One region of the Stenotrophomonas sp. 109824_Sma genome, then DNA from elsewhere that is predicted to be linked to it. Evidence: predicted binding sites of a transcription regulator. Region 1 holds the regulator's gene; the other holds the start of a gene.
What was found. The regulator FliA, encoded in region 1, starts transcription of late flagellar genes. The targets are predictions, from matches to a motif close to TAAAGTTTNNCNNNCNNNGGCCGATAA.
Positions count from the first base shown of each region.

Region 2: a site for FliA is predicted at 5,424-5,450, ahead of ACZK1G_RS19985 (methyl-accepting chemotaxis protein). Genes of this name have one in related genera too.

Region 1 covers NZ_CM151078.1:2,207,937-2,222,641, forward strand. Annotated here, with positions in the region: gene ACZK1G_RS10450 (STAS domain-containing protein) at 1-236, opposite strand, end outside; gene ACZK1G_RS10455 (chemotaxis protein CheW) at 471-1,706, opposite strand; gene ACZK1G_RS10460 (ParA family protein) at 1,703-2,485, opposite strand; gene motD (flagellar motor protein MotD) at 2,490-3,506, opposite strand; gene ACZK1G_RS10470 (flagellar motor protein) at 3,508-4,248, opposite strand; gene ACZK1G_RS10475 (chemotaxis protein CheA) at 4,339-6,183, opposite strand; gene ACZK1G_RS10480 (protein phosphatase CheZ) at 6,186-6,791, opposite strand; gene cheY (chemotaxis response regulator CheY) at 6,791-7,183, opposite strand; gene ACZK1G_RS10490 (RNA polymerase sigma factor FliA) at 7,241-7,984, opposite strand; gene ACZK1G_RS10495 (MinD/ParA family ATP-binding protein) at 7,981-8,868, opposite strand; gene flhF (flagellar biosynthesis GTPase FlhF) at 8,855-10,456, opposite strand; gene flhA (flagellar biosynthesis protein FlhA) at 10,602-12,662, opposite strand; gene flhB (flagellar biosynthesis protein FlhB) at 12,707-13,837, opposite strand; gene ACZK1G_RS10515 (putative bifunctional diguanylate cyclase/phosphodiesterase) at 13,967-14,705, opposite strand, start outside.
Region 2 covers NZ_CM151078.1:4,259,806-4,274,510, forward strand. Annotated here, with positions in the region: gene ACZK1G_RS19980 (PepSY domain-containing protein) at 289-2,811, shown strand; gene ACZK1G_RS19985 (methyl-accepting chemotaxis protein) at 2,858-5,395, opposite strand; gene ACZK1G_RS19990 (arylamine N-acetyltransferase family protein) at 5,598-6,440, shown strand; gene ACZK1G_RS19995 (VOC family protein) at 6,505-6,876, opposite strand; gene ACZK1G_RS20000 (transporter substrate-binding domain-containing protein) at 6,959-7,675, shown strand; gene ACZK1G_RS20005 (LysR substrate-binding domain-containing protein) at 7,710-8,609, opposite strand; gene ACZK1G_RS20010 (hypothetical protein) at 8,708-8,851, shown strand; gene ACZK1G_RS20015 (GIY-YIG nuclease family protein) at 8,859-9,425, opposite strand; gene ACZK1G_RS20020 (alkaline phosphatase) at 9,468-11,021, opposite strand; gene ACZK1G_RS20025 (D-alanyl-D-alanine carboxypeptidase family protein) at 11,140-11,934, shown strand; gene ACZK1G_RS20030 (TetR/AcrR family transcriptional regulator) at 11,940-12,533, opposite strand; gene ACZK1G_RS20035 (NAD(P)H-dependent oxidoreductase) at 12,550-13,146, opposite strand; gene ACZK1G_RS20040 (hypothetical protein) at 13,273-13,806, shown strand; gene ACZK1G_RS20045 (isocitrate lyase/PEP mutase family protein) at 13,880-14,705, opposite strand, start outside.

The sequences.
Region 1 (14,705 bases):
AGGCGCGCGGCGTCACGGAAGGTTGCGGTGCAACCGTGGAAGCCGGTGCCCAGGCCTGCCTCGCGGCGGGCCTGCACGAACGCACACAGCACCTGCACGGCGGCCGTGTGGATGCGGGCGACCTGGCTGGCATCCAGGGTCAGCTCGCCTTCCTGCTCCACCAGTGGGGCGAGGCGGTTCTTGAGCTCGGTAGTGCTCTCGATGCCGAGATCCCCACCCAGTTCGACAGTGCTCATCGTTGCTCCGGACAAACGGTTCCGTGATCCATAACGGCACCCCGGTGGGGTTCTTTAGGGGAATCGACGCGGTGCGTCGATGCGGTGCTTTTCGGGTCGCCCTTGAAAAGGGGACGGAGGGGATTAAGTCGCAAACGGCCGCGCCGCTCTGCGATTGCCAGTAGCAACAGCGACCGCGCAAACCGCCGAGCCAGTTGCGACTTAATCCCCTCCGTCCCCTTTTTTCGTTGCGGCTCAGCTCAGCAGCCGGGTGGCGTCGAGCAGGATCATCGGGCGCTGGCTGACCCGGGCCACGCCTCGGAACAGGTCGTTGGAGATCTGGCAGATGCGTGCGGTATCCGGCGGCTCGATCTGCGAATCGGTGAGGTTGGCGACATCCTCCACTGCCGATACGCGCAGGCCGATGGTCTCGCCATCTTCTTCCAGCACCACGATGCGGGTCTGGGCGTCGTCCTCGGCGGCGGCCGCGCCCAGGTGCAGGCCCAGGTCCATCACCGGGACCACCTGGCCGCGCAGGTTCATGATGCCCAGCATGGCTGCAGCGGTGCCGCGCAGCGGCAGCAGCGGCACCGGCAGCACGACCTCCTGGACCTTCAGCAGTTCCAGGGCATAGGCCTGGGTGCCGCAGCGCAGGCGCAGCCAGCGCGAGGTGCGTTCGCCGGCACGACGGTTCTGCGGATGCGGGCTGCGGGCCGGTTGGTGGGCCTGCGCCTGCAGCTCCTGCCAGGTGCCGGGGCGGTTGCCTGCGGGTGCATCGATGGCGACGCGCGGCGGCGGTGTGGCGGCAGCGCGTGCGGCCGGTGGTGCCACTGGCGCTGCGACCACGGCGGGTGGTGGCGTGGGCACGTCTTCGCCACCGGCGGCCGCCTCGAAGGCGGCCTGCAGGCCGGGGCTGTCGGTGTGGGCGAGACGATGGCTGTCCGCCGGGTCGGTCTCGTAGATCACTTCGTCCGGAAGATCGTCCCAGGTGGGTTCCGGGCCGCTTTTCGCAGCGGTCGCAGCGGGTGCCGGCGCGGTTTCGTGGATGACTTCGTCGGGCAGGTCATCCCAGGTCGGCTCGCGTTCGGCGGCCGCGATGCTGGCCGGTGCGGCGGCGGCCTCGAAGGCCGCCTCCAGTGCAGTCTCATCCGCGGCCGGGGCCGCGACGACGGCATCCGTTTCGTAGATCACTTCGGTCGGCAGATCGTCCCAGGTAGGTTCGCGTTCTGCATCGATCACGCTGACGGGCGCGGAGGCGGCATCGAAAGCGGCTTCCAGTGCGGCGTTGTCCACGGCAGGGGCAGCGGCAACGGTCTCGGTTTCGTAGATCACTTCGGCCGGCAGGTCATCCCAGGTCGGCTCGCGTTCGGCGACCGCTTCGATCGCCGGACCTGGCCCGGCGCTGGCGGGCGACAGCACGGCAGGCGGCGCGACAATTGCGTCGCCCAGCAGTTCGTCCAGGTAGTCGTCGAGGATGCCGGTGCTGTTCATGCGGCCTGCTCCAAGGCGCGGGCGTCCTCGCCGAGGATCCAGTTCAAGGCGCGGCGGTAGGCGGCCAGGCCACGGCCGGGGTAGTCCTCGCCGACGCTCGGCAGGGTCAGGCCTGCCGCGTTGCTGATGCGGGTGTCGATCGGAATCGCGTCTTCCCACACGCGGCTGCCATGACGGTCCTGCATGGTGCGCAGCGACTCGTTGCCGGCGCGGGTGCGTCGGTCGAACAGGGTCGGCAGGATCGAGATCGGCAGCGGCCGGCGACGCGAACGCTCGACCATCTCACCGGTGCGGACCATGCCATCCAGGCCGTGCAGGGCCAGCGGCTCGGCCTGGGTCGGAATGATCAGGCGATCGGCGGCAGCCAGGGCGTTGATCATCAGCAGGCCGAGGGTCGGTGCGCAGTCCAGCAGGATGTAGTCGTGCTGGCCCTGGTGTCGCGCAAGCGCGTTCTGCAGGGCCAGGCCGAGGCCGGGTTGATTGGCGCTGCGGCGTTCCAGTGTCGCCAGCGCCGACTGTGCGCAGACGTAGTCCAGGCCATGGATGTTGCTGGCATGGCACAGGCTGGCAAGGTCGGCGGGCGGTGCGCCGAACAGTTCCAGCACGCCGGCCGGCGGCGGATCCACCGGCACGCCGAAGGCGCGGCTGAGCGAGGCATGCGGATCGAGGTCGATCAGCAGCACGCGATGGCCGAGCGCGGCCAGGCCACGGCCGAGGGCGAGGGTGGTGGTGGTCTTGCCGACTCCGCCCTTCTGGTTGGCGACTGCCCAGATGCGCATCGGATTACTCCTTCATTGCCGGGGGGACGGCGGCGCCGACGCGGCTGCCAGCCGGCACCGGCGGCAACGTCACCGGTGCGATGGGGGAGGTGGGGGCGCTGGCCGGCGTTGCTGCGGCCTGTTCGGTGGCGGTGCTGTCGGTGGCGCCGGTGGCCGCGTTCAGGCGTTGGCCCAGCGGATCCACCGAGTGCGAGGTGTCGGCCAGGATGATGACCATGACCCGGCGGTTGCGGTTGCGGCCCTGCGCGCTGTCATTCTCTTCGCGGGGGCGGAACTGGCCGTAGCCGACCATCGCCAGCCGCGACGGCTGCACGCCCTGGTCGGCGAACAGGTGCACCACGCTGGCGGCGCGTCCGGCCGACAGCTCCCAGTTGGACGGGAAGGTGGCAGTGGCGATCGGCACGTTGTCGGTGTGGCCTTCCACGCGCACGCTGTTGGGTACGTCGCGCAGCACCTCGGCCAGGCTGGCCAGGGTCTGCCGCGCGTGCACGTCCAGCGCGGCCGAGCCGGTCGGGAACAGGATGTCGCTGTTGATCTCGACTTCGATCCACAGTTCCGTGCGGCGCACGCTGATCATGCCGCGGTCGATCAGCGGCGCCAGCGCGGCGGTCAGGCGGTCGGCGATGGTGTTGAGCTGGCGCTCGGCGCGCGCGATCTGTTCCTGGTTGTGCACCGAAACCGGCATGCGCATCTGCGAGGCCATCGACGGCAGCAGCGTCGGGTCGTGCGAGGGCGCCGGTGCGGACGGGCCGACCTTGGTGCCGGACTTGATCACCGACGGGCTGTCCCAGCCGCCGCCCTGCACCTGCTTGTTGCCGACCTGCACCGGATTGATCGTGCGCGGCGCGCCACCGAAGGCATCGGTGAGCGCGTCGGCCATGATCCGGTACTTGCCCTCGTTGACCGAGGAAATCGCGTACATGACCACGAAGAAGGCGAGCAGCAGCGTCATCAGGTCGGCATAGGGGATCGCCCATGCTTCGTGGTTGGCGTGCTCTTCGTGGTGCTTGCGGCGGGCCATGTCAGTGCAGGAAGCCGGAGAGGTTGGTTTCGATGTTGCGCGGGTTCTCGCCCTGGGCGATCGAGATCAGGCCTTCGATGACCATCTCGCGGTCGCGCGTGTTGTGCGAGATCACACTCTTGAGCTTGGCCGAGATCGGCAGGAACAGCAGGTTGGCCGAGGCGATGCCGTAGATCGTTGCGGTGAACGCGGCGGCGATGCCGTGGCCGAGCTTGCTGGGGTCGGCCAGGTTCTTCATCACCGCGATCAGGCCGAGCACGGCACCGATGATGCCGAGCGTCGGTGCGTAGATGCCCATCGCTTCGAACACTTTGGCGCCGGCCTGGTCCTGGTGTTCCTGGCTGCCCAGTTCGATTTCCAGCATGTGCCGCATCGATTCGGGCTCGACGCCGTCCACCAGCAGCTGCAGGCCCTTGCGCAGGAACGGGTCCTGCTGCGCTTCCACCTGCGATTCCAGGCCCAGCAGGCCCTGGCGGCGGGCGATGTTGCTCCACTCGACGATCTGCTGGATCAGCTCGCGGCGATCGCTGTGCGGCGGGCGCACGACCCAGCGCACGATCTTGAACGCATGCTTGAACACCGCCGGCGAGGTATGCAGCAGGATCGCGGCCACGGTGCCGACGATGACGATCACGAACGCCGCAGGCGACCACAGGGACGCCAGGCCGGCGCCCTTGAGGATGCTGCCGCCGACCAGCGAGGCCAGGGCGAGAAAGAGTCCAATGAGGCTGAGTCTATCCATGGATCCGGTATCGGCTTGTATGAATGGGACTTGAGACACCGGTACGGGCTACTGGTGCGACTTCACAGTTTTACGGGTTCAGCAAGCGGGTCAGTCGTGCGGGCTGCGCAGGCCATCGACATCCAGGATCAGCGCCATGCGACCATCCCCGATCAAGGTTGCACCGGCGTAACCGCGCAGGCCGCGCAGGGCTTTCGGTAGTGGCTTGATGACCACTTCCTCGCGCCCGCGCACCTGGTCCACGACCAGGCCGAAGCGCGCTTCGCCGGCCTGCAGCACCACGATGGTCAGCAGGGTCGACGCGGCGGGCGTCACATCCAGCCACTGGCGCAGATCGACCAGTGGCAGCGTGTGCGAACGGCGGTCGAGCACGGCGCGGCCATCGAACCAGCCCAGCGAGGTGCGCGGCGCGTGCAGCACTTCCATCACGCGCGCCAGCGGCAGCGCATAGACGTCCTCGCCGGCCTGCACCAGCAGGGTCGGCAGGATCGCCAGGGTGAGCGGCACGCGGATCAGGAAGCGGCTGCCGCGGCCCAGCTCCGACTGGATCTGGATCTGGCCACTCAGTTCGCGGATGCGCGACTGCACCACGTCCATGCCAACGCCGCGGCCGGAAATATCCGTGACCTGCTGCTTGGTCGAGAAGCCGGGCAGGAACACCAGGTGCAGGCACTCCTCGCTGCTCAGGCGGGCGGCGGCCTCCGGATCGATCAGGCCCTTCTCGCGTGCCTTCGCGCGCAGCTTTTCCGGGTCGATGCCGGCGCCATCGTCCTGCACCTCGATGCTGACGTAGTCACCTTCCTGTTGCGCCGACAACCGCACATGGCCCATCCGCGGCTTGCCCTGTGCTTCGCGCAGGTCGGGCATTTCCACGCCATGGTCGATGGCGTTGCGGACCAGGTGCACCAGCGGGTCGGCCAGCGCTTCGACCAGGTTGCGATCGAGCTCGGTCTCGGCGCCGATCAGCTCCAGGTCCACTTCCTTCTTCAGAGAGCGGGCGACGTCGCGGGCGACCTTGGGGAAGCGCGAGAATACCTTGCCCACCGGCTGCATGCGGGTACGCATCACCGCCGACTGCAGGCGCGCGGTGGCGATGTCCAGGGTGGACACGGCGCGGTCCAGCTCCTCGTCGCGCAAGCGCGCACGCAGGGTCTTGAGCCGGTTGCGCGACAGCACCAGTTCGCCGATCAGGTTGACGATCGCGTCCAGGCGCTTGGTGTCCACGCGCACGGTGTGTTCGGCCTCGGCCAGCGGCTTGGCGGCGGGCTTGGCCGCCGGTGCCGGTGCGGCCGCCGGGCGCGGGGCGGCGATCGGTGCCGGTGCCGCCGCCGCCGCGGGCTTGGCGCCGGGTGCGGCGCCACCGTGCAGCTGGTCGAGCAGGGCTTCGAACTCGTCCTCGCTGATCAGCCCGTCGTCGGCCTTCTTTGCCGGCGCCACCGCAGTCGGTGCGTTGCCGCCGTGCAGCTGGTCGAGCAGGGCCTCGAACTCGTCGTCGGTGATCAGGTCGCTGCCTCCCGCAGCGGGCGCTGCTGCGGCGGCGGGTGCAGCCACGGCACCGCCATGCACGTCGAACTGGGCGATCAGGTCAGGCGGTGCATAGCCCGGCTCGGTGCCGGAAGACACGGCATCCAGCATCGACTGCAGGTAGTCCAGCGATTGCTGGGCGGCGTCGAAGTGATGGGCCTGCAGCACGGCCTGGCCGGCACGTGCAGCGCCCAACGCTTCCTCAGCGGCGTGGCACAGCTCGACCATGGCGGTGACACCGAGGAAACCGGCGCCGCCCTTGAGCGTGTGGTAGCCGCGGAACACCGCGTTGAGCTGTTCGGTGTCCTGCGGTGCCTGCTCCAGCGACACCAGCTGTTCGCCGAGGCGATCCAGGATTTCCTGTGCCTCGATGATGAAATCGGCAGTGATGTCGTCGGATACCGCGCTCATGCTTACAGCCCCAGATCCGACAACAGGTCGTCGGCGTCGTTCTGCGAGACCGCGTGGCGGTCCAGTCCTTTCAGTGCCGGCCCGGCCAGTTCCGGGTCGGTGCGATGCTGTTCCGGCGGCAGGCCGAGCGCGCCGAAGCCTTCGTGCACGCGGCGGACGATGCCCACTACGCGACGGATGATCTGCCCGGTCAGGTCCTGGTAGCTCTGCGTCAGGGCGATCTCGGTGAGGTTGTGGCGGATGCGCTCGAGCTGCGCGTCCTGGCCCGGCTGCAGGCCTTCGGCGCGCAGCTGTTCGGTCAGGCTGCGGCATTCCTCGGCCAGGTCCAGGGTACGGTGGGTGGCCTGTTCGGTCATCGCCACCACGTGGTCCAGGCGTGCGCAGGCATCGTCCAGTTCGCCGGCTTCGCTGGGCACGGTCGGCAGTTCACCCAGCGCCTGCCCCAGCTCGCGGGCGAGCCGCGAGAGGCCGCTCATCATCGGCTGCGTGCGCAGCGCGACCAGTCCGTCGATGCGTTGCCGCCACGCGGCTTCGTCACCGGACTCCAGTGCGTCCAGGGCCTCCTGCAGGCGCAGGGCGAGGGCGTTCTTGTCGACCGTGGTATCCATCAGGCGCTGGCCGCCAGGCGTTCGAAGATCTTGCCGAGCTTTTCTTCCAGCGTCTGCGCGGTGAACGGCTTGATGATGTAACCGTTCACGCCGTTCTGGGCCGCTTCAATGATCTGCTCGCGCTTGGCTTCGGCGGTGACCATCAGTACCGGCAGGGTCTTCAGCTTGGCATCGGCACGGATCGCCTTGAGCAGTTCGATGCCGGTCATCACCGGCATGTTCCAGTCGGTGACGACGAAATCGAACGGCTGGCTCTGCAGCAGCGACAGCGCGGCATGCCCGTCCTCGGCTTCGGCGGTGTTGGTGAAGCCCAGATCGCCCAGCAGGTTCTTGACGATTCGACGCATGGTCGAGAAGTCGTCGACGATCAGGATGCGCATGTTCTTGTTCAAAGCAGAGTTCCTTTGTTGTTCATTCCGGGCGGCCGGGGGCAGCCGCCTCGGGGATGTTCATTCTTCCAGGCCGGCGTCGACGGCCTCGAATATCTTCAGCCGGCCGCGCAGGCGCAGCACGGCCTGGCCGTGGATCTGGCAGACCCGCGATTCGCTCACGCCGAGCACCGCGCCGATCTCCTTCAGGTTCAGCTCCTGCTCGTAGTAGAGCGAGAGCACCAGTTGTTCGCGCTCGGGCAGGTGGCCGATGGCCTTGCCCAGCTCGCGGCCGAACTCGCCGCGCTCCAGCACCTGCTGCGGGGTCGGGCCACCCTGGGCGACGGTGTCCAGTTCGCCCTGGTCTTCGATGCGCGACTCCAGGCTCAGCACCTGGCCACGTGCGGCGTCTTCCATCAGCCGCAGGTATTCGGGCAGCGGCATCTCCATCGCGGCGGCCACTTCGGTGGCGCTGGCGGCACGGCCGGTGCTCTGTTCCAGGCGGCGGATGGTGGCGGCGGCATCGCGGGCACGGCGGTGCACCGAGCGCGGCACCCAGTCGCCACGGCGGATCTCGTCGATCATCGAGCCGCGGATGCGGATCGAGGCATAGGTCTCGAACGACGCGCCCTGGTCGGCGTCATAGCTGCGCGAGGCTTCGATCAGGCCCATCATGCCGGCTTGGATCAGATCATCGACTTCGACGCTGGCCGGCAGGCGCGCGGCCAGGTGGTGGGCGATGCGCCGCACCAGGTCCGAGTGCTGGGCGATGACCTCGTTGGCCGCCGAGCGCTGGACTTCCCTGTACTGGGCTGCGCCTTTCATGCGGCCACCCCGCGCTGCTTGAGAATGCGTTCGAGGAAGAACTCGACACCGCCACGCGGTTCGGTCGGTGCCTGCCAGCGTGCGGTGCGGCGCGCGATCTCGGTGATCGCCAGCGCCGAAGGGCTGGACGGATAGGCCTTCACCACCGGCTGCTGGCGCTGCACCGACAGGCGCAGCCAGTCATCCTGCGGCACGCAGCCCAGGTAGTTCAGCGAGACATCGGCGAGGAACTTCTCGCAGACGCGGGTCAGCTTCTCGTACAGCACGCGGCCCTCGTTCGGGTCACGCACCATGTTGGCCACCACCTGGATGCGGTCCACGCCACGTTCGCGCGACAGCACCTTGATCAGTGCGTAGGCGTCGGTGATTGAAGCCGGCTCATCGCAGACCACCACTACGGTGTCCTGCGCGGCCTGGCAGAAGGTCAGCACGCCGTCGGTGATGCCGGCGGCGGTATCGACCACCATGATGTCCAGCTCGCGTTCCAGTTCGGAGAACACGTTGACCAGGCCGACATGCTCGGCCGGGGCCAGTTCGGCCATGTGCCGGCGGCCCGATGCGGCCGGGACCACCAGCACGCCGTTCGGGCCTTCGACGATGACGTCGTCCAGGGAGCAGCGGCCGGCAACCAGGTCGGCCAGCGTAAAGGTGGGGTTCAGCCCCAGGATCACGTCGATGTTGGCCAGGCCGAGGTCGGCGTCCAGCAGCAGCGTGCGCTTGCCCATGCCGGCCAGCGCCACGGCCAGGTTGGCGGACACATTCGTCTTGCCCACGCCGCCCTTGCCGCCGGTCACGGCAATGGTGCGCACAGGGCCGAGCGGCTCGCTGCGGGTGGCCGACAGCGGGAAGGTCTTGGTCAGCTTGGCGTACTCACGCGACGGCATGGTTCAACTCCGGGTTGCAGGGCATATCGGCCGCTCGGCGCAAATCTTCAAGGCGAAGTACAAGATTGGCTGCACTGGCCCGGTGCAGGTCCTCCGGCACGTCCTGGCCATCGGTCACCCAGGTGATCGGCAGGGCGTGGTCCACGGCCACCGACAGGGCGTTGCCGAAGCGGCCGGTCTCGTCCAGCTTGCTCAGCACCAGCCCCTGCAGGTTGGCCGCACCGAAGCGGCGCACCACCTCGTCCATGTCGCCGAAGCTGGTGTTGGCCGGCAGCACCAGCAGGGTGCGGACCTGGCGGGCGGCGCGCAGCCACTGCAGCTGGGCGGCCAGGGCACGGTCGCGCGGGCCCAGGCCCGCGGTGTCGATCAGCACCAGCTTGTAGTCCTTCAGGCGTTCCAGCAGCTGGTCCAGGTCGGTGCCGCTGTTGGCCTCGTGCACGGCGATGCCGAGCTGGCGGCCGTAGCCATACAGCTGCTCACGGGCACCGATGCGGGTGGTGTCGGTGGTGACCAGGGCGACGTCGCGCGGTGCGTGCTTCTCGGCGAAGCGCGAGGCCAGCTTGGCGATGGTGGTGGTCTTGCCGGCGCCGGTCGGTCCGACCAGGGCGATCACACCACCTTCTTCCAGCGGGTCGACCGGAGCGATCGGCAGCTTGCGCGAGATCAGCCCCAGCATTAGGCCGCGGCCGCGGTGGGCCTCGGTCTCCAGCGGGATCTGCATGGCCACGTCGCGGGCCAGGCCGGCATCGAAGCCGTATTCGTCCATCAGGTCCAGCGCGGTGGCGCGCACCGGGCAGCCACGCAGGCGCTCGTCGGTGAAGCGGTTCATCTCGCGCTCGATCACCTGGCGCATGCCGGCCACTTCCTGGCGCAGCTGGCGGATCTCGGCGTCGTCCTGGGCGACCACGGTCAGCGTCGGTGCCGGGGCCAGCATCGGGGCCGGGCTGGCCTCGACGACGGCTTCGACCGCTGCCGGTTCGCTGGCGGCGATATCTGGCTGTGCATCGGTCACGACAGCGGTCGGCAGCGGCGGCGGCTGCACGGCCGGCGCCGCGCTTTCGTGATGCGTCTCATGCGGCGGGTCGATCTGGAAGCGGGCGCGGTTGGCCGGTGCGACGATGGCTTCGGCGAACGGGGCGAAGATCTGGTCCGGCAGCGCCGGTTCGTTGACGGCGGCACGCGCCAGGGTGGCGGCGAAGCCGGTGCTGCCGCGGGTCGGCACGATCTCGTCGGCGCTGTCCAGGGTGCGGCCGGTGGCGCCGACGGCGGCGCGGGCGAGGGCGGCGACGGCCGAGGTGGTGGCGGCGACCGGTTCCGGCGCCGGGGTGCTGCTGCGGCGGCGGGTGACGGCGGCGATCACCGCGTCGGCGGCGGTGCGCGGCTTGGGGGCCGGCGGCGGTGCGACATCACGGCGCGAGGCTTCCAGTGCACGCTGCACGGCGCTCTCGTCGTAGTTGGCGGCGGCGACGATCTCGATACCTTCCTCGATCCGGCGGTTGGACAGGATCACGGCGTCAGGACCATGTTCCTTGCGCACCAGGTTCATGGCCGAGCGCATGTCGGCGGCGACGAATCGTTTGATTTTCATGCTGTGGTCACGGGACGAAGACGGCGGGGTGGCGGTCGGAGAACTCGGGTGGTCGGTGGTCTGCACGGTGCGGGTTCCCCTTGGTATCTGTCTGTTGCGTTGGTTCGAAAGTGGTGTCTGTTTTCTGGCGCATCGGAGGGCGGCGTCAGCTGATCGTTCCGACCAGCTTCAGGCGCTTGTCCTCCGGCACCTCGCTGTAGGCCAGGACCGACAGCGACGGAACGCTGTGGCGGACCAGGCGGGCCAGCGCGGCGCGCACCGGGCCAGGTACCAGCACGACCGCGGGCTCGTTGCGGGCTTCCTGCTTGCTGACACATTCGGCCAGGCTCTGGTGCAGTCGCTCAGCGAGTCCGGGTTCCAGCGCGGCGCCGTTGCCCTGCGTGGACTCCTGCAAGACACGTTCCAATTGCGGGTTGAGGGTGAACACCGGCAGCTCCGCCGACATTCCGGCGATCTCCTGCACGATGAAGCGGCCCAGCGCGGTGCGCACGGCGGCGGTCAGCACGGCCGGGTCCTGGCTGCTGGGCGCGTGTTCGACCAGTGCTTCGGCGATCTTGCGCAGCTGGCGGATCGGAATGCGCTCGACCAGCAGGTTCTGCAGCACGCGCACCACTGCCGACAGCGGCAGCGCCTTCGGCGTCAGATCTTCGACGAGCTTCGGCGCGCTCTTGGCCAGGTTGGCCAGCAGGTGCTGCACTTCTTCGTGGCCGAGCAGTTCCGGCGCGTGCTCGCGGATCAGGTGCGACAGATGGGTGGCGACCACAGTGGCCGGATCGACCACGGTGTAGCCCAGCGTTTCGGCCTGGGCGCGCTGGTGCGGCTGGATCCAGGTGGCATCCAGGCCGAACGCGGGGTCCTTGCCGGCGATGCCTTCCAGCGCGCCGAGCGCACTGCCCGGGTCCAGCGCCAGTTCGCGATCAGGATGGATCTCGGCGGTGGCCACCGGCACGCCGTGCACCAGCACGCGGTAGCCGTTGGCCGGCAGTTCCAGGTTGTCGCGGATGTGCACCGACGGGATCAGGAAGCCGACATCCTGGGTCAGCTTGCGGCGCACGCCCTTGATGCGTGCCATCAGTTCGCCGCCCTGGTTGCTGTCCACCAGCGGAATCAGCCGGTAGCCGACCTCCAGGCCCAGCGGATCGACCGGGCGCAGTTCGTCCCAGCTCAGTTCGGCGGTCGGTGCGGGTGCGGCTGGGCGGCCGAGTGCGTTGAGCGCGGCAGCATCGGTGCCAGCGCCCGCCGCATCGGCAGCCGGGGCCTTGCCCTTGCGGTACACCTTCCAGGCGATGAAACCGAGGATCGCGGACAGCGTCAGGAAAGCGACGTTGGGCATGCCCGGCACCAGGCCGACCACGCCGATGATGCCGGCGGTGATCGCCAGCGCACGGTACTGGCCGAACACCTGGCCGGTCATGGCCTGGGCCATGTCCTGCGAGCGCGAGGCGCGGGTAACCAGCATCGCCACGGCGCTGGAGACCAGCAGGGCCGGCAGCTGCGCCACCAGACCGTCACCGATCGACAGCAGGGTGTAGGTGGCAGCGGCTTCGCCGAATGGCATGCCATGCTGCAGCACGCCCACGGCCAGGCCGCCGAGCATGTTGATGAACAGGATCAGGATGCCGGCAATGGCGTCGCCGCGGATGAACTTGCTGGCACCGTCCATCGCACCGTAGAAGTCGGCTTCCTCGCGGACTTCTTCACGGCGCAGCTTGGCTTCTTCACGCGTCAGCAAACCGGCGTTGAGGTCGGCGTCGATCGCCATCTGCTTGCCGGGCATCGCGTCGAGGATGAAGCGCGCAGTCACTTCCGAGACGCGGCCGGCGCCCTTGGTGATGACCACGAAGTTGATGATGGTCAGGATCGCGAACACCACGATGCCGACCGCGTAGTTGCCGCCGATCACGAACTCGCCGAACGCGGCGATGACCTTGCCCGCGGCGTCGTGGCCGTTCTGGCCGTTCAGCAGAATCACGCGGGTGGAGGCCACGTTCAGCGCCAGCCGCAGCATGGTGGTGATCAGCAGCACGATCGGGAAGATGGTGAAGTCCAGCGGGCGCTTCACGTAGACCACCGCCAGCAGCACCATCAGCGAGATGGCGATGTTGAAGGTGAACAGCGCATCGAGCACCGGCGCGGCCAGCGGCACCACGACCATGGCCAGCAGGGCCAGCACGATCAGCGGTGCGCCAAGGCCCTGACGGATCATTTCCAGGGCGCGGCGGGTGTTGAAACCGGCGGAGGGCTGGGCGCTCACGGGCGGCCTCCCTTGCCGAATTCATCCACCTGGATGTGCGGGGCGTCCGGCATCGGGCCAGTGCGCCAGGCGCGCAGCTGGTAGACGTAGGACAGGACCTGGGCGACGGCCGAATACAGTCTCACGGGGATTTCCTTTCCGAGTTGGCCTTCCCGATACAAGGCGCGTGCCAAAGGCGGGGCAGAGACGATCGCGACTTTGTTGCCGTCGGCCACTTCACGGATGCGCAGGGCGGTCTCGTCCACGCCCAGGGCGACCACGGTGGGGGCGTTCATGGCGCCGCCCTCGTATTTCAGGGCTACCGCATAGTGGGTGGGGTTGACCACCACCACGTCGGCGGTGGGCACCGCTTCCATCATCCGGCGGTTGGCCATCTGCTGCTGCAGCTGGCGGATGCGGCCCTTCACCTCGGGGCTGCCCTCGCTTTCCTTCATTTCCCGGCGCAGCTCTTCACGGGTCATCTTCAGCTTGCGCATCCAGTTCCAGCGCTGGTACGGGGCATCGATGGCGGCCAGCACCAGCATGGCGCCGGCGGTGGCCAGCAGCAGGCGCAGGGTGAAGCCGAGGCCGTCGGTAATGGCGGTCTCCAGCGGGTGGTGGATCAGCCCCCGCAGGGTGTCGAAGCCGGTCCAGACCACCAGCCCGGCGGCCACACCGACGAAGGCCACGCGCAGCAGCGATTTGGTGAACTCGGCGATGGCTTCCGGGCCATACAGGCGCTTGAGCCCGCTCATCGGGTTCATGCGGTTGATATCGGGCAGCAGCGCCTTCTGCGACCAGCGCAGGCCACCCATCACCAGCGGTGCGACGAAGCTGGCCAGCAGGCAGACCAGCACCAGCGGTGCGATCACCAGCATGAACTGCAGCAGCAGGTCGCCGAAGTGGCCGAACAGTTCCTTCGGGTTCTGCCGCAGGCTCTGTTCCGGGCTGAGCGCGTGCTTCATCCAGGCCGTGGCGCCACGGCCGATCGAGCCGCTCATGGCCATCACTGCCAACACGCCGGCGCCGAACACGGCGGCGGTGCCAAGTTCGCGCGAACGCGGCAGGTTGCCCTGTTCACGGGCATCGCGCAGGCGTTTTTCGGTAGGTTGTTCGGTCTTTTCGCCGGCGGATTCGTTCTCGGACATCACGGGCACTGCGGCAGGGGATGCCGGGGTGCGTGCAAGAACTGTTCCGTGATGGGTTCATGTGCCAACCAAGGTTGGCACCTACCAGAGCAGGCACCGGTAGCGCCAGGCCGTGGCCGGCGTCCTCGGCTACAGGGGCGCGTTGCCGCTGGGCGGCGGGCTCTGCGCCAGTTCCACCCGCGGCCGGGGCAGGTCGTGCAGCTGCATGAAGCGCGCCGCGTCGACCGGGCGGCCGAGCAGGTATCCCTGCAGGAAGTCGCAGCCCAGGCGCTCCAGGTAGGCGCGCTGGGCGGCGGTCTCCACGCCCTCGGCCACGATGTCCATGTCCAGCGCATGGCCCAGCGCCACGATCGCCGAGACGATCACCACGTCCTCGGCGCTGTGTTCCAGGTCGCGCACGAACGCGTGGTCGATCTTGATCTCGGTGGCCGGCAGCCGCTTCAGGTACAGCAGGCTGGAATAGCCGGTTCCGAAATCATCGATGGAGATGCCCACGCCCAGCGCCGACAGCGCCTGCAGCAGGCGCAGGCTGGTATCGGTGTCACGCATCACCGTGCTTTCGGTGATCTCCAGCACCAGGTGGCGCGCGGGGATGCCATGGCGCTCGATCACCTCGCGCACATCCTGCAGCAGATGTGGCGAGCTGAACTGCACCGGCGACAGGTTCACCGACATCGACCAGCCATCATGTCCGGCGTCGTGCCAGCGCCGCAGCTGCTGGCAGGCCTGGTCCAGCGCCCAGCGACCGATCTCGTTGATCGCGCCGCTGCGCTCGGCCAGGCGGATGAAGCGGTCCGGCGGGATCAGGCCGTGTTCCGGATGGCGCCAGCGGATCAGCGCCTCGGCGCCGGCCACCTTCTGCGTGGCC
Region 2 (14,705 bases), 2.1 Mb from region 1:
CACATCTGTCAGATATCGAAATAAATCCGGGGTCAGATCCGTTTTCCTGCGGAAAACGGATCTGACCCCACTGCCGTTCCACCAGATCGCGGAAATCTGTCCATGGTGGAGTGGCAACCTGCTGTTGCTGTTGCCGGCCAGCGGCCGGCCACTACCGCAGGTGCCGGGCGCCGCCCGGCCGATCCCTCCGCTTGACCGCAGGCAGGGCGCCACGGAGAATTCCGCGACTAATTCTCATTTGCTGTTGCGCAGGATGCGGGCGGCAGCCTCCCGGGCCCCTCTCCTTCGATGTTCAAGAACGTCCTGTTCCAACTGCATTGGCTGCTGGGCATCACCGCCGGTGCCGTCCTGGCCGTGATGGGCCTCAGCGGCGCCGTGCTGTCCTTCGAGGACGAGCTGCTGCGCGCGGCCAATCCCGGCTTCGCCGAAATCGCCGAGCACCATGCGGACGGCCAGCATCCCCTTGCACTCAGTGAACTGGTGCCGTTGCTGCAGGCCGGCAGCGAGCGGCCCCTGCAACGCCTGCGCGTGGACGCCACGGGACAGCGGCCGTCGGTTGCGCGATTTGCCGGCGGCAAGGACCACTGGGTGTACTTCGATCCGTACAGCGGCGAGCGCTTCAGCGCCCTGCGCGGGCAGGCGTTCTTCGACTTCGTCGAAGACCTGCATCGCCACCTCGCCGCCGGTGAGCGCGGCAAGTGGATCACCGGCAGCTGTGCGATCGCGCTGCTGTTCTTCACCCTGTCCGGTCTTTACCTGCGCTGGCCACGGCGCTGGTGGCACTGGCGCAGCTGGCTGGCGGTGGAGTGGACGCGCAGCGGCCGTGGCTTCCTGTGGAGCCTGCACTCGGTGATCGGCACCTGGGTGCTGCTGATCTACCTGATGAGTGCACTGACCGGCCTGTGGTGGTCGTTCGACTGGTACCGCAACGCGGCCAACACGCTGCTGGGTGTGGCGCCGGCGGCAAAGCACAAGGTGGCCGCCGACGCGGCACTGGACCTGGATCGCATCGAGGCCACGCTGTACGCACTGCCCGGCGTGCGCACCGGCTTCATCGACCTGCGTCTGCCGGAGAAGCCGGGGCAGGCGCTGAACGTGCGGGTGATGGCCGGCGATCCGTCGCAGCGCGGCGGCCACCACGATCGTGCGCATGACCTGCTGCAGCTCGATCCGGCCAGCGGCGCGATTCTCGATGCCCGTCCGTACGCACGCCAGGGTGCGGGCGGGCAGCTGGCCACCAGCGTGTTCGCGCTGCATTCGGGCAGCTACTTCGGTGTGCCCGGGCGGGTGGTGGTGATGCTCAGCAGCCTGGGCATGAGCCTGTTCTTCATCACCGGCTGGATGCTGTATCTGGACCGCCGCCGCAGCCAACGTGCGGCGCGAGGGCTGCGCCGGTCGCTGCCGACAACGACCACCGATGGCGGTGGTTCGCCATGGCTGGTGGTGCATGCCAGCCAGAGCGGACTGGGCGAACAACTGGCGTGGCGTGCGGCCGCGCAGCTGCAGGCGTCCGGTCATGCGGTGCAGGTGCTGCCGCTGGCCCGCGTCGATGCCGCGAAGCTGCAGGCCACCTCCCAGGCATTGCTGGTGCTGAGCACGTTCGGCGATGGCGAGCCGCCGGATGCGGCGCGCCGCGCCGCGCGGCTGCTGCTCGCACAACGCCTGGACCTGTCGTGCCTGCAGTTCGGCCTGCTTGCGCTGGGCGACCGCCAGTACCCTCATTACTGCGGCTTCGGCCGCCAGTTCGATGGCTGGCTGATCGACAATGGCGCGCGTCCGCTGTTCGAGCGCATCGATGTCGATGCCGCTTCGGTGCCGGCGCTGCGCCAGTGGCAGCAGCAGCTGGGTGCGCTGACCGGCATCACCACCGATGACAGCATGCTGCCTGCGGCTACGCAGATGCATGAGTGGCGGCTGCTCGGCCGCGACCGCCTCAACCCGGGCAGCATCGGCGGAGCCATCTGGCGTATCCGTCTTGCCACACCGGCCGACATGCAGTGGCAGGCGGGTGACATCCTGCACATCGCGCCCCGCCACAACGCGCGGCATGCCGGTGCCGTGTTGAAGGCACATGGGCTGGACCCGCTGCAGCCACTACTGGTCGACGGCCATCCGCGCACGCTGCTGGCGCTGGCCAGCGAACGCGAGCTGCCCGAGGCCGATGCTGCGCTGGCGGTGCAGGATGCCTGCCTGTGGCTGGCCGGGCTGCCGCTGCTGCCCAGCCGCGAGTATTCGGTCGCCTCCTGCACGGATGATGGCGTGGTGGAGCTGGTGGTGCGGCTGGTGCATGACGCCTCCGGTCGAGCCGGGCTGGGCTCGGGCTGGCTGTCGTTGCATGCGCCGATCGGTGCCAGCATCGTTGCCCGTGTGCACCGCAATCCTGGATTCCATCGTGTCAGTGGCGCCCCGATGGTGCTGATCGGCAACGGCACCGGCATCGCCGGGCTGCGCAGCCTGTTGCGCGAAGCCGCCCACGCAGGCGAGCACGGGCACTGGCTGCTGTTCGGTGAGCGCCAGCGCGCACACGACTTCCTGTTCGCCGACGAGATCGAGGCCTGGCAGGTCGCCGGCCATCTTGCACGGGTGGACCTGGCGTTCTCGCGCGATGGCGAGGGTAGTTACGTGCAGGATTACCTGCGGGCGGCCACCGATGCGCTGCGCGGGTGGATGCAGCGCGGTGCGGTGATCCATGTCTGCGGCTCGCTGCAGGGCATGGCCGAAGGCGTGGACCAGGTGCTGCGTACCGCGCTGGGTGATGAAGTGGTGGAAACGCTGCTGGAAAACGGGCGCTACCGCCGCGACGTGTATTGAGCCACAAGGGTGGTGCCGGCCAGCGGCCGGCACTACCGGGGCAGCTTCAGGCCGCCGCACGCGCCTGCGGTATCGACTGCAGACGGAACGCGCCCACTGCTTCGGCCAGGGCATGTACCTGCGCCTGCATCTGCGCAGTCGAGGCACCGGCCTCTTCCACCAGGCTGGCGTTGCGCTGGGTGCTGGCTTCCATCTGCACGATGGTCTGGTTCACCTGGGCGATGCCGGCATGCTGGTCCTGCGACGCACTGCGGATGCCAGCCAGCAGGTCGGCCAGCTGCTGCACGCTGCCGACGATCTCGCCCATCGTGGTGCCGGCCTGCTCGGCCTGCCGGTTGCCCTGCCCGACGCGCGCCACCGAATCCTCGATCAGGCCCTTGATCTGCTTGGCCGCCTCGGCACTGCGCTGCGCCAGCAGGCGTACTTCGGCAGCCACCACGGCGAAGCTGCGGCCCTGCTCGCCGGCGCGCGCCGCTTCCACCGCCGCGTTGAGCGCAAGGATGTTGGTCTGGAAGGCGATGCCATCAATCAGCTGGGTGATGTCACCGATCCGCCGTGACGCTTCACTGATGCCATGCATGGTTGCCACCACCTGGCCAACAGCCTCACCGCCGCGCTGCGCCACTGCTGCCGCGCCCTGCACCAGGGCATCGGCGCGACCGGCGGCATCGGCGTTGCGGCCAACGGTGTCGGTCAGCTCATGCATCGACGCTGCGGTCTCTTCCAGGTTGGCGGCCTGTTGCTCGGTGCGCTGCGACAGATCGTGATGACCGGCAACGATCTCACCGACACCGGTATCGAGGCTGGACGTGGCCTGCTGGATGCGGGTGACGATGCGGCCCAGCTGCGCGACGGTGGCATTGGCATCGTCCCGCATGCGCGCGAACACGCCCTGCAGGTCCCCCTCCATGCGCACGCTGAGGTCGCCGCGGGCCAGTGCAGCGAGCAGTGCCTGCAGGTCACCGAGGTTGGTTTCAAAGGTGGCCAGCAGGCGATTGATGCTGGTCGACAACGTGCGCACGAAGCCCTGCTTGCCCTCCAGCGCGATACGGCCATGCAGGTCACCGTGTGCCGCCGCATCGACCAGGGCAGCCACTTCGGTTTCCAGCAGCGTCTCCAGCGCACGACTGCGCCATTCCACCGCTACGCCGAGGAACTGCCCTTCGTCGATGATGGGGTTGGCAATCAGCTGGTAGCGCACACCGACATGACCGATCTCGCGCTCCTCGCGCTGACGCACGCCGGCCAGGCTGGCCAACGCCGGATGCAGGCGCACTGCATCGCTGCCCACCAGGTCTTCGAGCTGGCGTTCGAGTTGCTGCAGCAGTGCCGGATTGACGTAGGCCACCTGGCCCTCGGCATCGATCACCATCAGCCCGGTCTGCGCGCTGTCCAGCGCCTGGCGCACGCGGGTATTGCCGCGCGCACCGGCACGCTCGGTCTCGATGCGCGCACGCAGGCGCTGCTGCATGTCGACCAGGCGCTGTGCCAGCTGTCCGATCTCGTCGTTGGCGTTGTACACGCGCAGGGTGGTATCCAGGCGGTCGTCGGCGATATCGCTGGCGAAACGCAGGGTGTCCTGGATCGGCTGGCGCACCGCACGCAGCACCAGCACCAGGCTGGTGATCAACACGCCGGCGACCAGCAGCAGGGTCACTGCGAACAGCACGCTCATGGTGCGCGTGCCGGCCTGCTGGCGCGCCTGTGCCTCGGCCAGCACCGCCATCTGGGCCTGCTGGAAGGCGGCCAGCGCCGGCGCCACGCCTGCGGCGGTATCCAGCAACGATTGCGCCTCCACATCCAGGCCAACGCGGGCGGCGGTATAGCCCAGCAACGCGACCTGATAGGCCTCCATGCCGTTGCGAAGGGCATCCTGCGCATCGGTCGGCAGGCCCACCAGCGCGAGATCGAACGGCAGTTTCTCTTCGCTCGCACGGTCGGCATGGGTGGAATCGCCATCGAGCAGCAGCAGCGCCTCCTGTCGGCGCATCTTCTGCAGGGACAACGCCAACGAAGGCCGCTGCAGCGCATCCACCTGCGCCTGCAGGGTGTCGGCGGCCTGCTGCAGCTGCGCGGCGAGGCCGGCATCGCCACGACCCATCTCATCGACGCGTTCGAACAGGGCGGCCACACCCTGCGAGAATGCACCGGCAGCTTCGGTCAGCGCCTGCAGCGCCTTGCGCCGGCCGGCATCCATCGGCATCGCGCGCAGCGCCTGAAGATCGGCCTGCAGCGCCTTCTGCGTCGCCAGCAGCTGCGCGCGGTCGGCATCGTCGAAACTGCGTGCATACTGGGTCTGCAGACGACGCGCCTCGGCCACCCGTGTCGCCAGGCTCGCGGCCAGATCGCTGCCGTGCTGGTAGCTGGCCTGGCTGCGTGCCGCCTGCGTGCTGGCATGGCCGGTCCAGGCGTAGACCGCAGCGATCGCGATCAGGCCCAGGCCACAGACCCACAGGGTCGCCTTGAGCTTGTTGGCTACGCTGAGCCGGTGCGGCTGCAGCCACAGCAGCAGGCCGGGGGACGCCGAGCGCAGCGCGGCAAGCCGCATGCGCAGGGACCGGAGGTGGGGGGCAACGGCCGACATGACAGACTCCAGGCGGAAGGACGCACCTGTATCGGCTGGAAATGGAGCAACTTTAGGGCGTTCTTGGTGCAGTTCCACCGATTGCTGGCGGACGCGGCCTTTGTACCCGGCACAGGCGACGGGGGGATGACACCCGCGCAGTGCTTGACCTCAACCCCGGTTGGGGGAGCACAGTGGACCTCCCTCCCCGCCCGGTGCCCCCATGACGACGCTCGATGTCCCCCGCTACCTGCAACGCCTGCAGCTGGATGCACCGCCACCGCTGACGCTGGCGGGCCTGACGCTGCTGCAGCAGCGCCACAACGCACTGCTGCCGTTCGAAACCCTCAGCTGCCTGCTGCGCGATGCAGTGCCGATCGACCTGGACAGCGTGCAGCGCAAGCTGCTCGACGACCACCGTGGCGGCTACTGCTTCGAACTCAATGGCGGCCTGCTGGCGCTGCTGCAGGCGCTGGGCTTCGATGCGCAGCCGTTGAGCGCGCGCGTGCTGCTGGCCGCCCAGGACGGCGAACTGACCGCACGGACCCACCTGCTGCTGCGCGTGCAGGTGGACGGCGATGACTGGCTGGTGGATGCCGGTTTCGGCAGCCTGACCCCGACCGTGCCGCTGCGCCTGCGTGATCCACAGCCGCAGGCCACGCCTCACGAGCGCTTCCTGCTGCAGCGCCTGCCCGGCGAGGGGGATTTCGTGCTGTCCGCCGAGTCCAGCGATGGCTGGCGGGCGATGTATCGCTTCGACCTGCACGCGCCGGCACCGATCGACAACGTGGTGGGCAACTGGTACGTGTGCACCCATCCCGATTCCAGTTTCCCCGGCCAGCTGCGCGCGTCACTGACCGGGCCGGACTGGCGACGCACCATCGGCAGCGGCAACTACACCGAGTACCGCCCTGGCCAGGCACCGGACAAGCGCCCGCTGCATGATGTTGGCGACGTGCGCGAAGTGTTGCAGCAACGCTTCGGCATGCAGTTGCCGGACGATCCACGGCTGGATCCGGCGATCAACGACTGGCTGCAGCGCTCGCGTGCCGCGACCCACGTGTAGCGTCGAGCCATGCTCGACTGCTGTTGGCGGCGCGGGGAACGCGTCAGTCGAGCATCGCTCGACGCTACAGAACCGCGCGCGCCTGCAATGCGATCCGGTTGCCTTCGCTGTCGCGGATCTCGGCCACGCGCCAGTCGCCGGCATCGGCCGGGCCGAAGCGCAGCTCGGCCCCTGCCTGCAGCGCACGCTCGAGGCTGGCATCCAGGTCATCGACGCCGATATAGATGCGCGCGCCCTGTTCGGAGGGCCGGTAGTCCGCACCCTGCACCAGCGACATGCTGGCGCCGGCGGCCTCATCGGCAAACGGCAGGTACGCCATCCTGCAGTCATGCAGCAGGATCGGTTCGTCCACCGCCACCTGCAGCCATTGCTGGTAGAACGTGATGGCCCGGACCAGGTCAGTGACCGGTATCTCAACGTGCAGGATGGGGTTCATCGCCGCAGGATAACCGGATACTGACACGGCCTTGCAGGGCGGCACTGGCATGCTGGGGCGCCCTTTCCCCGCGGAGTCCTGCATGTCCCTGGCCGATCATCGTAGTGCGCTGGCACCGCTGGGCTACCTGCGCGTGGCCATCAACCTGGGCAACCCGGTGCTGGCACAGGGCGATGCGCGCTCCCCGCGCGGGCCGTCGCTGGAACTGGCCACGGCATTGGCGCAGCGCATGGGCGTGCAGGCACGCTTCACCTGCCACGACTCAGCGGCCTCGGTGGTCGCTGCGGCCAGCGAGGATGCCTGGGACCTGGCCTTCCTGGCCATCGATCCGGCGCGTGCCGACCGCATCGCCTTCAGTGCCGCCTATGTGGAGATCGAAGGCACCTACCTGGTGCGCGAGGACAGCCCTGCGCAGCAGGTGGCCGACCTGGACCGCGATGGCCTGCGCATCGCGGTCGGTCGTGGCGCGGCCTACGACCTGTTCCTCAGCCGCGAACTGCGCCACGCCAAGATCGAGCGGGCCGAGACGTCGGCGGCGGCGATCACCCTGTTCGAGCAGCAGCGCCTGGATGCCGCCGCCGGCGTGCGCCAACCGTTGGCGGCATGGGCACAGGCCCATCCCGGCCACCGCGTACTGGCCGACCGCTTCACCGCGATCCAGCAGGCGGTCGCGGCGCCGGCCTCGCGCCCGGCCGATGCATTGCAGGCGCTGTTCGAGGACGTGGAGGCGATCAAGGCAGGCTCGTTGCTGGGCGAAGCCTTCGCCCGTGCCGGGCAGGCGGTTACGTTGGTACGGTGAATGCCGCGCACACGCAGTCGAGCATGGCCCAACGCTAAAGATGTGCGTCTGCCATGTGCCGCACGTGCTCGGCGGCCTGCGCATGCAGCCAGTCGCGGAACGCGAGGAAGCCACGATGGCGGGCCGAGCGCTGCGGGTAGACCAGCCAATGCGGCCAGGCGGTTTTCAGTCGCAGGCTGGACAGCGCCACCAGTTGGCCGGAATCCAGCAGCAGGCGCGCCCGCGTCACCCGTCCCAGCGCCACGCCTACCCCGTCCAGCGCCGCGCGGTGGTGCGCCTCCGAATCATCCAGCACCGCCACGAAGCGCGGCGGCGGGTTCTGTCCACTCAGCGCGAACCAGGCGCCCCACGCTCCATCGGGATCCCCCAACAGCGGCCACTGGTTCAGCGGCACGCGGTCGATCCCTCCCATGCGTTCGATCAGCGCCGGGCTGGCCATCGGCAGCAGCCACTCGTCGAACAGCGGCTCCACCACCAGGCCCGGCCACTGCCCGCTGCCCAGCCGCAGCGCGGCATCGAACTGGCGCTGCCGCTCGAAATCAACCAGGCGCTCACTTGACTGCAGGTTGATCTCGATCTGCGGGTGCTCGGCCACGAAGTGCCCCAGCCGCGGCACCAGCCACGCCGACGCCATCGACGGTACCGCGCTGATCGTCAGCACGTGCTCGGCGCGTGCGGCATAGGGCTGGAAGGCCTCGTTGATCGCATCCAGATGCGGGCCGACCTGGTCGAGCAGGCGCTGCCCCTCCAGCGTGAGGGTGACGCCACGCGGCTGGCGGACCAGCAACGGCTGCCCCAGCCGCTCTTCCAGCTGGCGCATCTGATGGCTGAGCGCACTGACGGTCAGGTTCATCGACGCCGCCGCGCGCGACAGGTTGCCGAGCCGGGCGGCAGCCACGAAACCCTGCAGGGCATGAAGGGGCGGACGGGACATAAGGCTTGAATTCCTCTCAAGGCATGCTTGCGGAAATGTCGCTTTTTGCCCTTCCATGCTGCCCGTATCGTGCAATCCACTCAAGTGGAGGCACGCTCATGAACATCTACGGCAGCCTGTTGTTCCTGCACGGCCACGTGGCCAGCGCCGAGCTGGCACGGCAGCTTGCCAGCCCGTCCACACCTGCCCCGCAGTGCCCGCGGCAACCGGCTGCGCCGGTTCAGCCGCCGCGAGCCCGTTGAGCGCCCCTCAGCCTGCATACCAGCGCTGGACGTGTTCAGGCAGCCACGGGGTCGGATCGATATCCAATGCCCGACAACCGTCGAGGGTGTCACGCAGCACGCCCTCGCCGGGGCCACCGGGCATCCGCAGGCCCTCCTCTTCCGGAAGCTGCACCGCAGCCCAGTCGTGCAGCCGATCCAGGCGCAGGCGCAGGGCGGCCCGCAGCCACGCCTTCAATGGATAACAGCGATAGCCTTGTTCGCCCAACGCGGCAATCGCAAGCGACAAAGCCTGGTTGGCACCACGTACCCATTCGGTGCGCCCCCCAGCCTTGTCCTGGACCGTCATCGGCGCCGGCGCGCGGTGCGCCTTGAACGGCGAACGCAGCTGCAGTTCCAGATCTCTTGCATCGCGCTCGCTTTCCGCTTCCACCAGTGCACCGGCGTCGAGATCGAAGAACTCGAACCAACGCCGGTGCAATGCGCTGATGCGTCCGAGCGGATCACGCGAGAAACCGATCTTCGCGTAGTCTTCCCACGCACAGGGGAAGACGTAGGCGAAGACACGACCGTCGATGCGGATATCCGACTGCATGTGCGCAGGCTGCCTCGACGACAGCCCGGGTGCAACCGGGCGTTACCGTGGACGCTGCAGTGCCTCCTGCACCGCCGCAGCCACGTCGGTGTTGTCGATGTAGCTGCCGTCATTCCAGCGCACGTGCTGGCGGTAACCGGCATCGACGCCCCGTACGCGCTTTCCAAGCAGCTCCGCACCTGCGCCCTTGGCCCACAGCGGCACCAGCGCATTGGAGTGGTTGCCGGTGGGCCGGAAGCTCATCCCCGGCATGCGTCCACGGCCGTTGTTGCGTACCGGCGCGAAGGCAACGTTCTGTGCATCCGGGCCCATCGGCATGCTGTTGTCATGGTCAGTGGTGACGATCAGCAGGTTGCGCTCCCAACCGCCGTTGCGCTCGATCCATTCAACCACTGCTGCCACTGCGTCGTTGAACTCCACGGTTTCCTCGATCAGGCGGCCGTACTGCGGCTGGTCGCTGCATTGGCCGTAGTGCCATTCGGTGCCGCAGGCGCTGGTGTGCGCGGCCCAGTCGGTGGCACCGCCTTCCACCATCAGGAACAGGCCCTTGGCCGAACGCTGCTGCAGGAACCGCAGCGCGCCACGCGTCATGGTCGCAAGATCGGGCACGCTGTCGATCTTCCTCACACCGGAAGGCGTGGCCGCATCCTTGTCCAGCACCTGCAGCTGGCGCGCCTGCTGGAGCGTATTGGCCACGCGCGGCACGCCGATCAGCGGCCGGTCGGCCGGCAACCGACCCTGCGCCAATGCAGTGAACTCTTCCTTGCTGCGGATCAGGCGCCACGGCCCCGCCGGATTGCCGGCAATGGTGCTGCCCGCTTCCAGCTGCTGCCAATCCTGCGGGGAGACCCATTCCCACGGGTTCGCGCAGCCCTCGGCCTTCGCCGAGCCGGCCCCCTCGTCACAGGCGTGACCATCAACGCTGTAGCCGGGACCGCCGGTGCCCATCACCAGGTCCATGTGGCCCTGCGCCAGCATCTGGTGCGCAATCGCGTGATAGTTGTTGCGCGATTCGTTCTGCGCCGCGAACGCCGCCGGCGTTGCATGCGCGAACGGCACCGAGGTCACCACGCCGGTCGCCATGCCCAGGCGCTTGGCGCGCAGCGTATTGAACTCGACCGGATTGCCATCGTTGTTGAAGTTGATGGCGTTGTTGTAGGTCTTGATGCCAGAGGACAACGCCGTACCGGCCGCAGCACTGTCGGTCGCGACTGCCGCCAGGTACTGGTAGCCGACGAACGGCAGGTCCTGCGCCGGCACCGGTTCGCTGTCCCAGGCCTTGCCCGCGTCGTAGCCCAGGGTCTGTGCGTTGTCGCGGGTCGGCTGGCTGCTGACGTTCAACGGGAAGGTGGTGACCGCCAGACGCTGCGGGAAATCCGCATATGGCGCGCCTTCGCGGCTGCCGTATTGCCAGTAGGCGGCGGCGTCCCAGGTGCCCCATCCGGCACCGTCATTGATCATCACGATCACGTTGTGCGGGCGCGCTGCGGCGGTGGGAACAGCATCGGCGCGCAGGTTGGGCTGGCAGCCACCCAGCGCGGCCAGCGCAAGCAGCAGCGAGGAATGGAGCCAGCGGCGTGGCATGCGTGCAGTCATCGGAGATCCCGTCGGGCCAGCGGCGGCCCACAATAACGGTACGTTATATCGTTTCAATATTGCAGCTTCATGCAGCCGCCGCGGGCTATCCTGCAGGCCTTCCTCCATCACCGCATCCATGCCGTCTCCTGCTCCTGCACGCGCGCCGTTGTCCTCGATCACCCTCGATGCGGCAACCTTCGCGGTGATCCACCAGCACAACGCGGACATCGCGCGGCAACCGGCCTCGCTGACCAAGCTGATGACCGCCTACGCCGCTTACGAATGCGTCGAAGAGAACGGTCGTGCGTGGGACGAAGTGGTCACCATCGCTGCCGAAGATGTGCATGCGGTGGCCGAGGATGAAACGCGCATGGGCCTGGCGCCCGGCGAAACGGTCAGCCTGGCACGCCTGCTGGAAGGGTTGATGATCGTCTCCGGCAATGATGCGGCGCTGGCCATCGCGCGCCATCTGGACGGATCACAACCCGCATTCCTGGACCGCATGAACCGGCACGCGCGCCAGCTCGGCCTGCGCAGCACGTGGTTCGCCAGCGTGTCCGGCATCACCACCGCGCACCATGCCTCCAGCGCGCGCGACATGGCGGTACTCGCCGCCTGCCTGCTGAATGACCATCCGCAGATACTGGCAATCACCGCGCAGCGCGCGTTCGCGCATGGCAGCTTCAGCCGCAGCAACCAGAACGCCCTGCTTGGCGAAAACGGCGTGGATGGATTGAAGACCGGCTACACCCAGGCAGCAGGCTTCTGCCTGGCCGCCACCGCATGCCGGTCAGTGCCCGGGCGGGATCAGCCGGTACGCCTGATCACCGTGGTGCTGGGTTCTGAAAGCCGTGACGCACGCGATGCCCTTGTGCGCGAGCGTCTGGCCGCCGGGTTCACAGCGCTGGCCGGCAACACCGCCGACGCCTGAGCGGCTCAGCGCCGCTTGACCGTCGCCACGATCAAGCGCTGCAGCTCGGCCTCGGCGTCGGCCTTGTCCAGCGCGCCTGCTGCCACGGCTTCGGACAGGGCCTCGGCCGCACCGAGAATCGCCCAGCACCCGGCCAGTGGCACCGTGCCGTCGGCCGCAAATGGGCCCAGCCAGATGTCGCAGTTGTCGATGAAATCCTGCTGGTAGCGCCGCCTCACCTCGCGCAGTTCGGGTGCACCGACCAGCGCGGCAAGGATGCCCTGCACTTCGCTGCCCTGGCTGAGGATGCAGTCGATGTAGCCGGAGGCGATTGCCGCCGCACGATCGGCCAACTGCGCCCGGGCGCGGCCGATGCGCTCGTTGAAGACCATCGTCTGGCGACCGTCGTAGTCATCGTAGAGCGCGGCCAGCAGCCCATTGCGGGTCACGAAGTGATCGTAGGCCACCGGCTTGGTCACACCCGCAGCCTCGGCCAGCCGCCCCAGCGTCAGCGCATCGGTACCTTCGTCGCCGACCAGCGCCCAGGCCACGTCCAGCAACTGGCGGGCGCGTTGCTCACGGGTCAATCGGCGGCGCGTGGGTGCGGCGTTGGCAGGCATCGGTGGAGCACGGCGGTCAGCGCATCGGAGTACCGATTTTACGGCCGATCGCCAGCGCGGTCTGCAGATGCGCTTCGGCTGTACCGGAATCGGCGTCCAGCAGCAGGTCGGACGACAGCACGCGCGCGCCGCAGTAGTCGAAGATGCCCATGTCGATCTGGGTCTTCATCGCCGCACCGTAGCCGCGCCGTTCGATCATGTCCGCGCCGGCCCCGCCGATGCCGACCAGGTGCACGCGCAACCGCTGCAGCTTTTTCTGCACCTTGCCATCGGCACCGTCCTGGTAGGCCCAGCCCTGGGTGAACACACGATCGATCCAGCCCTTCAGCAGCGCGGGGAACGACCACCAGTACAACGGGTAGACCAGTACCAACGTGTCGGCAGCCTCCAGCCGCGCCTGCTCGGCGGCGACGTCGGCCGGCGTTGCGCCGGTGCCACGGAACAGCGCGTGGTCCTGCATGTTGAAGCGCGGATCGAAGCCTTCGGCCATCAGATCGGCGTGGGTCACGCGGTTGGCGGCGTCCGACGCGATGATGGCTTCGCCGATGCACCTGGCGATGGCATGGGTCAACGCGGCGGATTCAGGATGGGCGGTAACGATGAGGGTGTGCATGGGGGATGTCCGGAATTCACTAACTACCAATAGTAAGTAGTGACGCCCGGGATACCAGCACCATGCGTGGGACGCTGTTTCCGCATCCACCGTATAGTGCGGCGGTTCCCGCTGAGATACCCGACGATGCACCGATATCTGCTTGCCCTTCTGCTGGCCCTGCCCATGGCAATGGCCGTTGCGCCAGCGCTGGCCGGTGAACTCAGTCCGGAAGACTCGGCTGCATTGCGCAAGGAGGTGCAGGCGATGATGGACGCCTTCGCCCGGGGCGATACCGAGCTGATCATCGCGCGCACCCATCCCAGCCTGAAGCAGCTGGCTGGCGGCGACGAGGCCTTTGCGCGGGCGACCCGCGACACGGTGAAGGCGCTGCGCAAGGCCGGCGTCACCATCATCAGCGACGAGGCGGGCGTGCCAGGCCGCACCTATGCGGCCGGTGACGAGGAAGTCTGCTTCGTACCGCGCCAGTCGCTGCTGCGCGTGCGCGAGGCGCCGATGCGCAGCACGTCATTCATGGTCGCTGTGCGGAGCGTCGGTACCACGCAATGGCGCTATCTGGATGGCGCCGCGCTGCCGGACAACCCCGGGCTGTTGCAGCAGCTGCTGCCCGACCTGGAACCGGGCGTGGTCCTGCCGGAGAGTGAGACGGAAGCGCTGTAGGCGTAGGCGCATCCATCCACGCATGGCGTGGATCCACTGTCCCTGCTGGCCAGAGTCCGCACCGGGGTTTCCGTCAACGGAACAGCGCGTTCAACGCCGCACCCGAGGCCGCCTGCTGCAGGCCATCGAAGCGGCCGTCCTGCGCGATCGGCTGGGTCGCCTGCATCAGCCCACCCCACGCCGCACGCGCCAGCGCACCGCCCAGGCTGACCCGGCGCACGCCGAGTGCGGCGATGTCCTGCAGGCTCAGCGGTGTCGGTCCACCGACCAGCAGGTTCACCGGCTTCGGCCCCGCAGCGGCGACCACCGCGCTGATCTGTTCACGCGTGCTGATGCCCGGTGCATACAGCACATCGGCGCCGGCCTCGGCGTAGGCGCGCAGGCGCTGCAGGGTGTCCTGCAGATCCGGCACGCCGACGAAGAAGTTCTCGGCCCGCCCGACCAGCAGCACATCGCCACCCGCGTGGTCGATGGCCGCACGTGCCGCGCGCAGTCGCTCGACCGCCTGCCCGATCGGCCGCAGCGGCGCATCAGCTACGCCACTGGCATCCTCGATCGACAACGCCGCGATGCCGGTATCGATCGCCGCCGCCACCGCCTCCCCCACTGCCTGTGGCGTGGCGCCGAAGCCATCACCGAAATCGGCGTTCAACGGCAGCGGTGTCGCTGCCGCCATCAGCCGCAGATGTTCCAGCGTGGCCTGCAGCGAAACCGCCCCATCCGGCCGCCCTTCACTCCAGGCGCAGCCGGCACTGGTCGTGGCCAGTGCCTGGAAGCCCTGCCGCTGCAGGTAGCGTGCACTGCCCACGTCCCACGGATTGGGCAGGACGAAGCACCCTGCTGCATGCAGCTGGCGGAAGGCCGCGCGCTTGCGTTGGGTATCGGCATCGGACGAGGTC